Regions from separate parts of the Lactobacillus sp. W8093 genome, predicted to be linked through region 3. Evidence: predicted binding sites of a transcription regulator. Region 3 holds the regulator's gene; each other region holds the start of a gene.
What was found. Region 3 encodes HrcA, which represses chaperone genes, less so after heat shock. Its sites were predicted from a motif close to TTAGCACTCNNNNNNNNNGAGTGCTAA; they were not measured.

Region 1 (4,292 bases), on a different contig from region 3:
AAGTGAAATTTCTCAGGAAGAAAAGGATGTTTTCCAATACCGCTTTGATTCTTCCGACTCATTTTTTTCAGGTCATGCTATCGGCAATTTGATAATTGCTGCTTTAAACGAAATGCACGGTAATATTTTTGACGCTGTTCAAGCACTTTCAAAAATGATGCGGGTTGACGGTCATGTTTACCCTGCCTCTAATGAACCATTGACACTGAATGCGGAATTTGTGGATGGCTCTATTCAAGCTGGTGAAAAGGAAATTACTGACAAGGATAAAAGAATTAAACGAGTTTGGGTCACCAACACTAAGTCAAAGAGTGAACCTGAAGCGGTGCCACCAGTTTTAGCCGCTATAAATAATGCTGATGCGGTAGTTTTAGGACCTGGTAGTCTATTTACGTCCATCTTGCCTAATCTCATGATCCCCAATTTAGGCGAAGCAGTAAGAAAAACAAGCGCAGAAGTCATTTATATTTGTAACATTATGACGCAAAAAGGTGAAACCGATCATTTTTCAGACTGTGAACATGTTAAGGTAATTAATGAGCATTTGGGCGGACATTATATTAATACCACTTTAGTCAATGGCGCTAAAATTGATATGTCTAAGTTTAACCCTAACGATTATGATGCTTATCTTGAACCTGTTAAGAACGATTATCAGGGCTTGCGGGAACAGGGAAGCAGAGTCATTACCGCTGATTTTATTGATCAGCGAAGTGGGCTAGTCTTTCACGATGGTAAAAAAGTAGCCAAAGAAATTATTAATCTGGCATTTGCTGCGATGGCTCGCAGGAAGGACTAAATAATGGCAAGCTACGCAAGTAACGTGAAGAAAGAATTAACTTCTTTAAAAATTCATCCCGAACATGCGAAAGCTGAATTGGCAGCTTTTTTGCGTATGAACGGCGTTTTGAATTTTCACGAGCACCAGTTTAGCCTTGACATTACTACTGAAAATCCTGCAATCGCTAGACGAATTTTTTCTTTAATAAAAATCGCTTACAAGGTAGAACCACAATTAATAGTTTCGCGTAAAATGAAGTTGAAGAAAAATAATCAATATTTGGTGCGATTGCAAAATCATGTCAAAGAAATATTGCAAAATTTGGAAATTCTTACTCCTTCCCTTCACTTAATTACTAGAATACCAAAAAGGATCATAGAGTCACGTGAGGGTGCAATGTCCTATTTACGTGGCGCTTTCTTAGCAAGTGGCAGTGTTAATAATCCTACTACCAGCCGTTATCATTTAGAGATATATTCAGTTTATCAGGATCATAATAATGACTTGTTAACTATTATGAATGAACGATTTCATCTTAATGCCAAGAGCACTCAAAGACGGCGGGGCTATATTGTCTATTTGAAAGAAGCTGAAAAAATCGGTGACTTTTTGCATATTGTTGGCGCTCTAAATGCGATGTTGGCATTTGAGGACTTGCGCATTATGAGAGATATGCGTAATTCGGTCAATCGGTTAGTAAATTGCGACACGGCTAATTTGAAAAAAACAGCCAATGCGGCAGCCAAACAAGTTGAAGATATTGAACTAATAGCGCAAAAAATCGGTTTAGAGAATATCCCAGAGAAATTGCAGGGTATTGCCAGATTGCGCTTAGATGAACCTGAACTCTCGCTGAAAGAAATAGCTCAGCAAACTCCAGATGGCCCTATTTCGAAGTCTGGAGCCAATCATCGTTTTAAGAAAATACACGAAATGGCACAAAATTTGAGAAAATAATAAAGCAACCCATCACTTGGTGGGTTGCTTTTTAAAACACAAATTTTTAAATAATTATTTCTTTTGGTTAACCATTATTTCATCGATTAAACCATAGTCTTTAGCTTGTTCAGCTGTCATGTAGTTGTCCCTTTCAGTATCCTTTTGGATTTTTTCCAAGGGCTGACCAGTAGTTTCATGTAAGATACGGTTAATCTTTTCACGACTCTTTAAGATTTCATTAGCTGCGATTTGAATATCAGTTTGTTGGCCTTGAGCACCACCCAAAGGTTGGTGAATTAAAACCGTGGAGTTAGGTAAAGCAAAACGTTTACCTTTTGCACCACTGGTTAACAAAATGGAAGCCATTGAGGCTGCCATACCAATGGCAATGGTTGAAACATCTGATTTAATAAAGTTCATGGTGTCCATGATTGCCAAACCAGAAGTAATTACTCCACCAGGTGAGTTTATATAAAGTGAAATATCCTTGGTATTATCTTGAGCATCAAGAAATAATAATTGTGCAATAATCGAGTTAGCCATATCATCGTTAATTTCACCACTAAGCATGATGATACGGTCTTTTAACAAACGTGAATAAATGTCGTATGCGCGTTCGCCACGTGCAGTTTGTTCAATAACTGTAGGTACAAGCATCTTTCTACCTCCTAAATATAATTAGCACTCTATCAAGTACAGTGCTAATTAAATCACTTACATTACTTGCTGTCAATGAAAGTGTATTAATTTTGTATTCTTTTTAGTGAAGGTTTTATTATATAATTTAAGTATAAATTTAATTTTTGGAGGATTTATTTTGAAGCTTTATAAGAAGATAGCAACAATTTCACTGACATTAGTTGCCGGTTTATTAGTTTACACCGGTCTATCAACTACATCAGTTGCGGCAGATTCAGATAGCCCTCAGCCGCCAGTTCAAGATGATAATAAGTCATCAAATAACTCAACTGATGCAAATACAGACACGAATACCGATAATGGTAGTACTGATAATCCCAACAACTCTGACCAGACGGGTGACGATAATCAGAATACTAAAAAGCCTAAACCAAAGCAAGTGGTTACTGGTTATTCAATGATGACCAAGGTCGCTGGTAACAAAAACTATAAGGTTTGGAAGGAAGTTACTAATGGTAAAGTTAAAACCAAGGTAGCTGACGGCATTAACTTTCGTTACAGCCATATTCAATCAGACCAACTGATTGAAACGAAAAAGTACCGTTATTGGCGCATTTATGTTAACGGGCGTGAAGTAGGTTATGTTAACGAAAATTACTTTGCTAGAAATCAAATAGCAGTGCCTAAGACTATTTCTTTGGTGCGTAATGATTTTTACAGCTTTTCGACTAGAGACGCTATTTCTTATGTAACCAATTATATGGGAACGGTAATTGATAATAGCATGGTCACTGTTTCACGCGAGAGCATTGATTGCTGGACTCCTAAGACATATAAAGTGAAATACACTTATGGCGATGCAACTGCAACTGTTAAGATTACAGTCAGAAAGAGCACTAAGGAAGGTATGGTTGACGCTGATGCAGTAAATGCAGTAACTGCTCAACCCGGCACAAATGATTATCAAGCGTGGAAGACACACTATGGTTCATCAATAAATTACATTAGCCCTACAGAATATACACCGGAAACCAGCAAACACACTTTGACTAGCGGGGATATGACTTTAAAAACTAAATTCTATCAACCAGTTTTACTGAGTGTTGCTGACCCAACAGACGATAATATAAACCGGGTTGGTCATATACCAGAAGGCGTGACAGTTTCTAATGGCTGGGCTTATACTAGTCTTTTAAGTCATACAAACTTAATGTCTGGTCATATTGTTGGCTACGACTTGAACAAGTTGACTAATCCTTACAATGCGCAACATTTGCTAGATATGTCGCAAAAGAAATTCAACAATTATGTTAAACATATCAAAGTAAGTCCGTATATCCCAATTGGTCACGGTCAGGCAATGGGTGCAAGTGATAAATATATTTATGTTTTGAATAATGATAATACTTTGAAAAACACCACTGATTCAGAGGAGTTGTTACAAATCCGTAAAAGTGATTTACAAATTAACAAGATTTGGACAATTAAAGCTTGGGTTGGGGATGAAAAGAATCCCCGCTACTTCCATAATGGTGTGATTGTTTCAGATTATGACATGTACACTGTCTATCACGATACTGAAAACAATTGTTTTGAATATTGGGAATTTACCCGTAAGGGAGATAATTGGTATCCACAATTAGTAGGCAAGACAGATGGCAATTTTGTGAACAATAACGCTCCGATTCAAGGTTTCACATACGATACTAAGAATAAAAACTTTTACCTGGCATTTAACGACTTGATCTTTAAGATTGGTCGTAATGGTAAGTTGAAAGATACTTATTCATTTGATACAGGTCGCGAAATAGAAGGAATGTCAGTTAGCGCTAATAAACTATACGTCAATTTGGCTCAAAGAGCTGAGTTGTTAGTAAGCGCGAAAGTCAACTAGATTGATAATTTAACAAGAGCCGTATGGCTCTTATTTTTT
Region 2 (4,292 bases), on a different contig from region 3:
TGTACCAACATCAACTAACAAACCACCACGTACAGATGAAGTTACAGTACCTTCGATAGTCTTACCTTCTTCGAAGTCCTTTTGTAATTCATCGTAAGCTTCTCTTTCCTTTAAGCGGGTAACTGAGAAGAAGAATTCTCCGTTTTCTTTGTCACCGCCAGCTTTTCTCAAAACCAAAGCTTTGAACTTGTCGCCTGGCTTAACGGCTTCACGCAGGTCAACATTGCGATCTGAAGTGTATTCACGACGAGGAATCACACCTTCAACGCCGGCATTTACAACACCAACATCAATTTGACCTTCTTCAACGTCTAATACTTCAACATCTACGATATCTCCGACCTCAACTCCTTGCATTTGCTTTAATGCATCTAAAAATTGATTACTGTTTTCTGACATTATTTACCTCCCAATATCATACTCTAATTTTAAATGAAAGTTAGAGATTTTTCTACTGTTTTATCCCCTTTTTTATAGTTTTTTTTGACTTTTTTTAATTTCAAATAAAATTGCATTAACAACTTGCTCAATCGTCATTGCAGTCGTGTCAATTTCGATAGCGTCCTGTGCTTTTTTTAATGGTGAGATTTTACGATGGGAATCTTTATAATCCCTTTCCGCAATGTCATGTTCAATTTCTGCAAGTGATTGATCTACTTTAATGCCTCTCTCTTTAAAGTCCTTCATTCTTCTTTCAGCACGGGAATGAGCAGAAGCAATCAAAAAGATTTTTACAGCAGCATTTGGTAAAACAGTGGTACCAATATCACGACCGTCCATCACCACATTCATTTTGCCAGCCATCTGCCTTTGTAATTTGACCATCTTTTCCCTTACCCCAGCAAGAGCTGATACTTGAGAAACATGAGCTGAAATATCTGGCGTGCGAATTTCTTGTGAAATATCTTTTGTACCCACAAAGACCTTTTGTTGACCCGCAACAGACTTCAGTTCAATATTTTCCTGATCAATAGCAGCCAATATGCCCTTTTCATCACCATAACTAAGTTTGTGTTCCCGCGCCAACCACGTAGATGCGCGGTACATTGCCCCCGTATCAATATAAGTGAAATTTAACTTTTGAGCGATAATTTTTGCTACTGTACTTTTACCAGCAGATGCTGGACCATCAATTGCTACTTGCATTCCAATAAAAAAGGGACTATTGACTATTAGTCCCTATTCCTTTCTATATTATTATTGTCTAATCTTTAATGTTTGTCCTATATCAACTTGACTATAGGGATCAAGTTGATTTAACTGTGCTAAATAGCCTACAGACATATTAAATCGGTTGGCAATACTTGTTAACGAATCACCACTTTTTACAACGTATTGTTTTACAACTGCACGTTTCTTTTGAGGCTTAGTCTGAGATTTTTTCTTTGACTTTGTCTCAGTTTTAGTCTTAGTTTTACTTTTATTTATAACTTTTTTATTTTTAGCAGGCAAGTTTTTAGCTTTGGTATGCTTAATTGTTTTTTTACTTGTTTTACGTACTTCAACAACTTTGCTGGCAGAATTATTATTTCCAGCCAAATGATGAACTACAGGAACAAGAGCTACTAAAACAACAACCAACAAAACTATTAGGGCAAGCCAGCCTTTTGATACAGACTTATATGTCCTGACCCTTGATTCCTGAGGACGTTCATAATGATGATATGGACCCTCTTGATTATGATTCATCGTGAAAACCTCCTTACCTAACCTGCTTAATTTTAGCATATTTGCTATTTAAGTGGACAAAAAAATCAGTCATTTAATAGACTGATTTTGGTTTTTTTCTATATTAATTTTTTAAATTAAAGTTTCTGCGTACAAAAGGCTTAAATGTTCGTAAAACCGTTTCAAATAATAAGTAAACAACTACACCATTAATTGTTCCTTTTAACAGATTAAATGGCACAATAATGCCAAAAATATAAGCACTCATAGAAGGAATATGTAACAATTGACCTAAATAAACCTTTTCTGTAAAGGCAAGCAAACCAGTATAGCCATGGATTGCCGGTAAGTTAGGAACTGTAGTCACCGCATAAAAAGGTGTTAACACTAGAGCATTGAGTACGGATAAAACTATAGTCATCGCCACAATTCCCAAAACAATTCCTACTATTGGTTGTAAAAATTTTTTCGAGAAATTCTTTTCATCTTTACTAATATTTTTAGTTAAATAATAAAATGGCAAAGCAAAAGAAAGTGAAGCAAGAAAAGCTGCCGTTTGTCCAACTATACTTGGTAAAGCAAAGCCCTTATAAATTAAATTGATTAACATCCGCACAAATGCAATGAACGCACCGGGTCCTGGTCCAAATAAAAATGTACCAATTGTAATGACTACGTCTGAAAAATCAAATTTTAAAAAACTAGTCAGCAGTGGAAATTCAAGCAGCATTAATATATATGCAATCGTTCCAATTAAAGTATAGGCTACTATGTTAGCTAAATTACTAGATTTCTTTTTATGCAAGATTCTTACCTCCAAAAAAATACATGGTCTGTTGCTCCTAGCAACAGACCATGTAAAAGTAAGCTATAGATCTTGGCTTTTAGTTCAGTCTGTCTTCTTTCATCTAGACTTTAACTATCGGTATCTCATTAGATTCCACCACTATCGTGGGTCGTGGACTTACACCACCGGTCGGGATTTTCACCCTGCCATGAAGACAACAAACTTATTTTTAATTTCCACATATATGTTAATCTACGTCCTTTAATCTGTCAACTTCTTCATGAGTTAATTCTCTATATGTGCCAGAAACTAAAGAAGCAAGAGTTAGAAAAGCATATTTTTCACGGGCTAATTTTTTAACTTGATGGTTTACAGACTTAAACATTCTTTTGACTTGATGATATTGTCCTTCATGAATTGTTAACTGCACAATTTGGTTATTCTTTTTGCGATCGGTCTTAATGATTTTTACTTTGGCAGGTGCACATCTATGCCGATCAATTTTGACACCATTTTTCAGTTGACCAATTTCTTCAGGCGTAAGCTGACCTGTTATTTTTGCCACATAAACCTTGGCCACATTATTACGTGGGTGCATTAACAAGTTAGCTAATTCTCCATCATTAGTCATCAGCAGCAACCCTGAAGTGTCATAGTCAAGTCTTCCGATTGGATATAGCCGGTACGGTAAGTTTTTAAAATAATCAACTACTGTTTTCCTGCCTTTATCGTCACTGGCAGTAGAAACTACGCCGCGTGGTTTATAAAACAAATAAGTATGTAGACTCTCACGCTCAATTGGCTCACCATCAACAGTAACGTTACTAAAAGTGTTAACTTTAGTTCCTAGCTGAGTAACGACTTTCCCATCAACCGTTACTCGTCCTTCTACAATCATCTTTTCAGCCTTGCGGCGTGAAGCAATCCCAGCTTCCGCAATTACTTTTTGCAACCGTTCTAAAACCATTATTTTTCTCCTTTTTGAGTTTTTGCAATATTTTTATCAGCCTGTCCCTTGGCCGCAAATAAATCTATTTCGCCTTCAGCGTTTACACTATCATCCTCAAAGTCTTCAATTAAGGGCAAGTCTGCCAGACTGTGATAACCAAAATATTGTAAAAAGTAGTCACTGGTCACATATAAGTTTGGGTGACCGGGAGCTTCTTTTTTACCATCTATTTTAACTAACCCGCGCCAGATTAATGTTTGCAGCGCACCAGAGGAATTAACGCCTCTAATTTCATCAATTTCTATTCTGGTTATAGGCTGCTTGTAAGCAATAATCGACAATATTTCAAGTGCAGATTGACTCAAGCTTTTTGTTAAATCTTTTTGAAAAAAGTGCTCAATGATCGCACTCATTTCGGGACGAGTAGTTAATTTATAGTTGTCATTAATATGCTGTACTTGAAGACCTGAATCAGCATTTTCCAGCAGCTTTTTTTGTAATTCTTTGGTCAGTTCACGCAAAGCAGGCTTGGTAATTTGCAAAAGTTCACATAAATTTACATCTGTAATACCAGCATCACCAGCTACATATAATAGTGCTTCTAACTGCGCTATTTTACTTGTCATCACAATCAATTCTTTCTAAACAAAGATCGCCAAAAGTCCTTTTTTGTAGCACTTTTACTTGTTGTTTCTTACATAGTTCAAGTAATGCTAAAAATAAGCCAATCACATCGGATAAGGTTCTCATTTCCTTACAACACGAAAAAAAACTGACGGTCTGATGTTTAGCTAACTTTTTTTGTAAAAAATGAGCCATTTCTGCTACAGAGGTTTCGTTTACATTAACCGAAACGATATCAGGCTGCCTAATTTTCATTCGTTGCAA
Region 3 (4,292 bases):
TTTAGTTTTCAAATAGAATGTAGTAAGGGTACGTATGTAAGGTCATTAGTTAATGATCTGGGAACTAAGCTGGGTGTACCAGCAGTGATGAAGACTTTAAGACGTACAGCAAGTTCGGGTTTTGATTTGGAGCAGGCAGTTAAATTGTCTACAATAATTGAGCATCCTGAACACGTCACTGAATTTATTCAGCCATTAGATGCTTTTTTCAAGGACTATAGTCACTCTGATCTCGGTGAAACGGATTGGACTAAGGTCAAAAATGGCGCTGCTATTTCCTTGAAAACGAATGCAAAAAAGGTGGCATTACGGTACAATAATAGCGTTAAGGCAATTTATCAGAAAGATGGTACCATGTATCGCCCTTATTTAATGCTTTTACAAAATGAATAAGTGAATGAAGGTCTTATTATGGAAATAATCCATTTAACATATCCCATTAAGAAAAATATCTTCCCCCAGAAAATAGTTCTTGCTTTGGGTTTTTTCGACGGCGTTCATCGGGGACACCAAGAAATAATAGAAGCTGCTAAAAAAAAGGCACAAGCAAAACATTTACCTCTTGTTGTGATGACGTTTGATCGCCACCCCAAAGAAATTTATCAAAATAAAAACGTTACCTACATTGATACCTTGTCGGAAAAGGCATATAAAATGCAAAAGCTTAATGTCGATTATTTATTAGTAATGCACTTTAATAACGCATTTTGCCAGCTGACGCCACAAGAATTTGTGGACGAAATCATTGTTAAATTGCGCACTGATACTGTCGTTGCCGGCTTTGACTATACCTATGGGCCCAAAAATATAGCCAATATGAAAAACTTCCCTGAATTTGCTCAAGGCAGATTTGCTATAGTTGATGTCCCGAAACAGTCTTATGACGGAGAAAAAATTGGTTCAACAGAAATAAAAAAAGCGATCAGTGCTGGAGAAATGGAATTAGCAGCTAAATTGTTAGGTTTTCCTTATCTAATGTCTGGCTATATTGGACATGGGCTGCGCAATGGTCATAAATTAGGCTATCCAACGGCAAATTTAATTTGGAAGCCCAAAAAAGTAGTCCCTAAAGTAGGAGTTTATGCCACCAAAACTAAGATTAGAGGGAAATGGTATGACTCTATGACAAGTGTTGGTTATAATGTCACTATCAATGATGGTCAAAAACTATATATTGAATCAAATTTATTTGGTTTTGATCAAGAAGCTTATGATGAGGAAATGCTAATTAAATGGTATAAGTATACCCGTGGCGAAATTAAGTTTGATAGTTTGAAGGAATTAAAAGAGCAGATGAGTCAGGACGAGTCAGAAATTAAAAATTATTTTGCAAATCATAAGTAATTATATTATCAGACTTAAAAGATAACGGTTTTTAATAAAAAAGTTAGCACTCAGCTTGACATTCTGCTAAAAGCTAGTATCATAATAATTGTTAGCACCTGAGAAGATTGAGTGCTAAAAGTGAGGGCGATATTTATGTTGACCGAACGTCAAGAATTAATTTTAAAAACAATTATCAATGATTTCACGCAGACACATGATCCTGTTGGTTCAAAAACAGTCATGAATCAGTTGCCAATTAAAGTTTCGAGCGCAACAATTCGCAATGAAATGGCAGTTTTAGAAGAAAAGGGCTTAATCGAAAAAACCCATTTGTCAAGTGGTCGTGTTCCTTCTACTGAAGGGTACAGGTACTACCTTGATAAATTGGTAGAGCCCTTACAAATATCTTCTTCTGTTTATAAGAGAATCATTAATCAGCTAGATCAGCCATTTCATCAGGTAAATGACATTGTGCAGGAAGCTGCCAAAATTTTGTCTGATTTAACTAATTACACTGCTTTTGCGGAAGGACCTGAAAATAGTGATTTAACTATTTCTGGGTTTAGGATAGTCCCGCTTTTTAGTAGACAAATAATGGCCATTCTAGCAACTAGTGACGGTGATGTTCATAATCAAGTCTATACATTACCATATAATGTTCATGGTGATGAGATTGAACGTGCCGTTCGAATGATTAACGATGAATTGGCAGGTAAAACTTTAAGCGAAGTGACACCTGAATTTCTGGAACAAACTTTAGGTAAAAAACTTAAAGTTAGTCATGTTGCCGAATTAATTGAATTGGTAAAAGATGTTATTAGTGATGCTGCTAGTGAGCAAATGTACGTTGATGGTCAGATTAATTTGCTCAATAATATTTCTTTAAGCGATGTTTCTAATTTACGTTCATTATATGAGTTGATTGAGCACAATGATTTGATTTCAAGTATTTTGAATAGTGAAACAAGTTTAAAAAGTGATAGGTACCCAGTAAAAGTAAGTTTAGGCTCTGAACTTTCAAATGACTTGTTAAAAGATTACAGTCTGCTTACAGCTGAGTACAGTGTCGGCTCACATGGCAAAGGCATAATAGCTTTACTTGGACCTGATAACATGCCATATTCACAAGTAATAGGACTCCTTGAATACTTTAGAAACGAGTTAGCAAAAAAGTTGCTTGAATATTATGGTAGATTTAAATAAAGGAGGTTAGCCTTGAGTAAGGAAGAAAAAACCAAAAAAGACGTAGATGAAAATCAACGTCATTCTGAAAAAACCCAGTCACCAAAAACAGATTCAAAATCTGAGGCTAACAAGAAAACGAAGCCTGAAACTTCAGAAACAAAAATTAAAGAAAAATTGACTAAGTTACAGGCGGAAAAAGATGATCTTGAAGATAAGTTCTTGCGCAGTCAAGCAGAAATGCAAAATATGCAAAACCGTTATAATAACGAGAGAGCGCAGCTTATTAAATATGAATCACAGTCTTTAGCCAAAGATGTTCTGCCAGCAATGGACAATTTAGAAAGAGCTTTAGCTACCAAAGTTGATGACGAAGCATCAAAGCAACTTAAAAAGGGTGTACAAATGACCCTTGATTCACTGGTTAAAGCGATGAAAGATCACGGAATTAGTGAAATTACAGCTGAAGGTGTAAAATTTGATCCTAATTTACACCAAGCTGTTCAAACAGTTGCGGCTGAAAATGACGATCAAAAAGATCATGTTGTGCGAGTTTTGCAAAAAGGTTATTTATACAAAGATCGTACTTTAAGACCAGCAATGGTTGTTGTAGCACAATAATTGAAAGGAAGCATATCAATGTCAAAAGTTATCGGAATTGACCTCGGAACTACCAACTCAGCGGTTGCTGTTCTTGAGGGTAAGGAACCAAAAATTATTACTAACCCAGAAGGAAATCGGACAACTCCTTCAGTAGTAGCTTTCAAGGATGGAGAAATTCAAGTCGGTGAAGTTGCTAAGAGACAAGCAATTACCAATCCTAATACTATTTCTTCAATTAAGCGCCACATGGGTGAAGCTGATTATAAGGTAAAGATTGGAGATAAAGCGTACACTCCGCAAGAAATTTCAGCAATGATCTTGCAGTATATCAAGAAATTCTCCGAGGATTATTTAGGTGAAAAAGTAACAGAAGCCGTTATTACAGTTCCTGCATACTTTAATGACGCCCAACGTCAAGCTACTAAGGATGCTGGTAAAATTGCTGGCCTTGATGTTAAGAGAATCATTAACGAACCTACTGCATCTTCCCTTGCTTATGGTCTTGACAAAGATGCTGAAGACGAAAAAGTTTTAGTTTACGACCTTGGTGGTGGTACTTTTGATGTTTCCGTTTTGCAATTAGGTGACGGTGTATTCCAAGTTCTTTCAACTAATGGTGATACTCACCTTGGTGGTGACGACTTCGATAACAAGATTATTGATTGGTTGATTAAGAACTTTAAAGATGAAAACGGTGTTGACCTTTCTAAAGATAAAATGGCTTTACAAAGGTTAAAGGATGCTGCTGAAAAGGCTAAGAAAGATCTTTCTGGTGTATCTTCAACTCATATTTCATTACCATTCATTTCTGCTGGCGAATCTGGTCCATTACACCTAGAAGCTGACTTAACTAGGGCAAAATTTGATGAATTAACTTCTGACTTAGTTGATAAGACTAAGATTCCGTTTGACAATGCGTTAAAAGATGCTGAATTAACAGTTAATGATATTGACAAGGTTATTTTAAACGGTGGTTCTACTCGTATTCCTGCTGTGCAAGAAGCTGTTAAGAAGTGGGCTGGTAAAGAACCTGATCACTCAATTAACCCAGACGAAGCTGTTGCTTTAGGTGCTGCTATTCAAGGTGGCGTCATTTCTGGTGACGTTAAGGACGTTGTTTTACTTGATGTAACTCCTCTTTCACTTGGTATTGAAACTATGGGTGGTGTATTTACCAAGTT

Region 1: the regulator HrcA is predicted to act here: its motif matches at 2,399-2,425, upstream of clpP (ATP-dependent Clp endopeptidase proteolytic subunit ClpP).
Region 2: the regulator HrcA is predicted to act here: its motif matches at 1,722-1,748, upstream of H3T47_RS03155 (LysM domain-containing protein).

Annotation. Positions count from the first base shown of each region.
Region 1 is NZ_JACFRL010000006.1:88,273-92,564, forward strand. It holds gene yvcK (gluconeogenesis factor YvcK family protein) at 1-799, shown strand, start outside; gene whiA (DNA-binding protein WhiA) at 803-1,738, shown strand; gene clpP (ATP-dependent Clp endopeptidase proteolytic subunit ClpP) at 1,793-2,377, opposite strand; gene H3T47_RS05460 (SH3-like domain-containing protein) at 2,538-4,253, shown strand.
Region 2 is NZ_JACFRL010000003.1:172,317-176,608, reverse strand. It holds gene rpsA (30S ribosomal protein S1) at 1-399, opposite strand, end outside; gene cmk ((d)CMP kinase) at 472-1,146, opposite strand; gene H3T47_RS03155 (LysM domain-containing protein) at 1,198-1,689, opposite strand; gene H3T47_RS03150 (ECF transporter S component) at 1,793-2,473, opposite strand; FMN riboswitch at 2,561-2,675, opposite strand; gene H3T47_RS03145 (pseudouridine synthase) at 2,703-3,422, opposite strand; gene scpB (SMC-Scp complex subunit ScpB) at 3,422-4,030, opposite strand; gene H3T47_RS03135 (segregation/condensation protein A) at 4,020-4,292, opposite strand, start outside.
Region 3 is NZ_JACFRL010000008.1:19,389-23,680, reverse strand. It holds gene truB (tRNA pseudouridine(55) synthase TruB) at 1-393, shown strand, start outside; gene ribF (riboflavin biosynthesis protein RibF) at 412-1,344, shown strand; gene hrcA (heat-inducible transcriptional repressor HrcA) at 1,480-2,529, shown strand; gene grpE (nucleotide exchange factor GrpE) at 2,542-3,129, shown strand; gene dnaK (molecular chaperone DnaK) at 3,148-4,292, shown strand, end outside.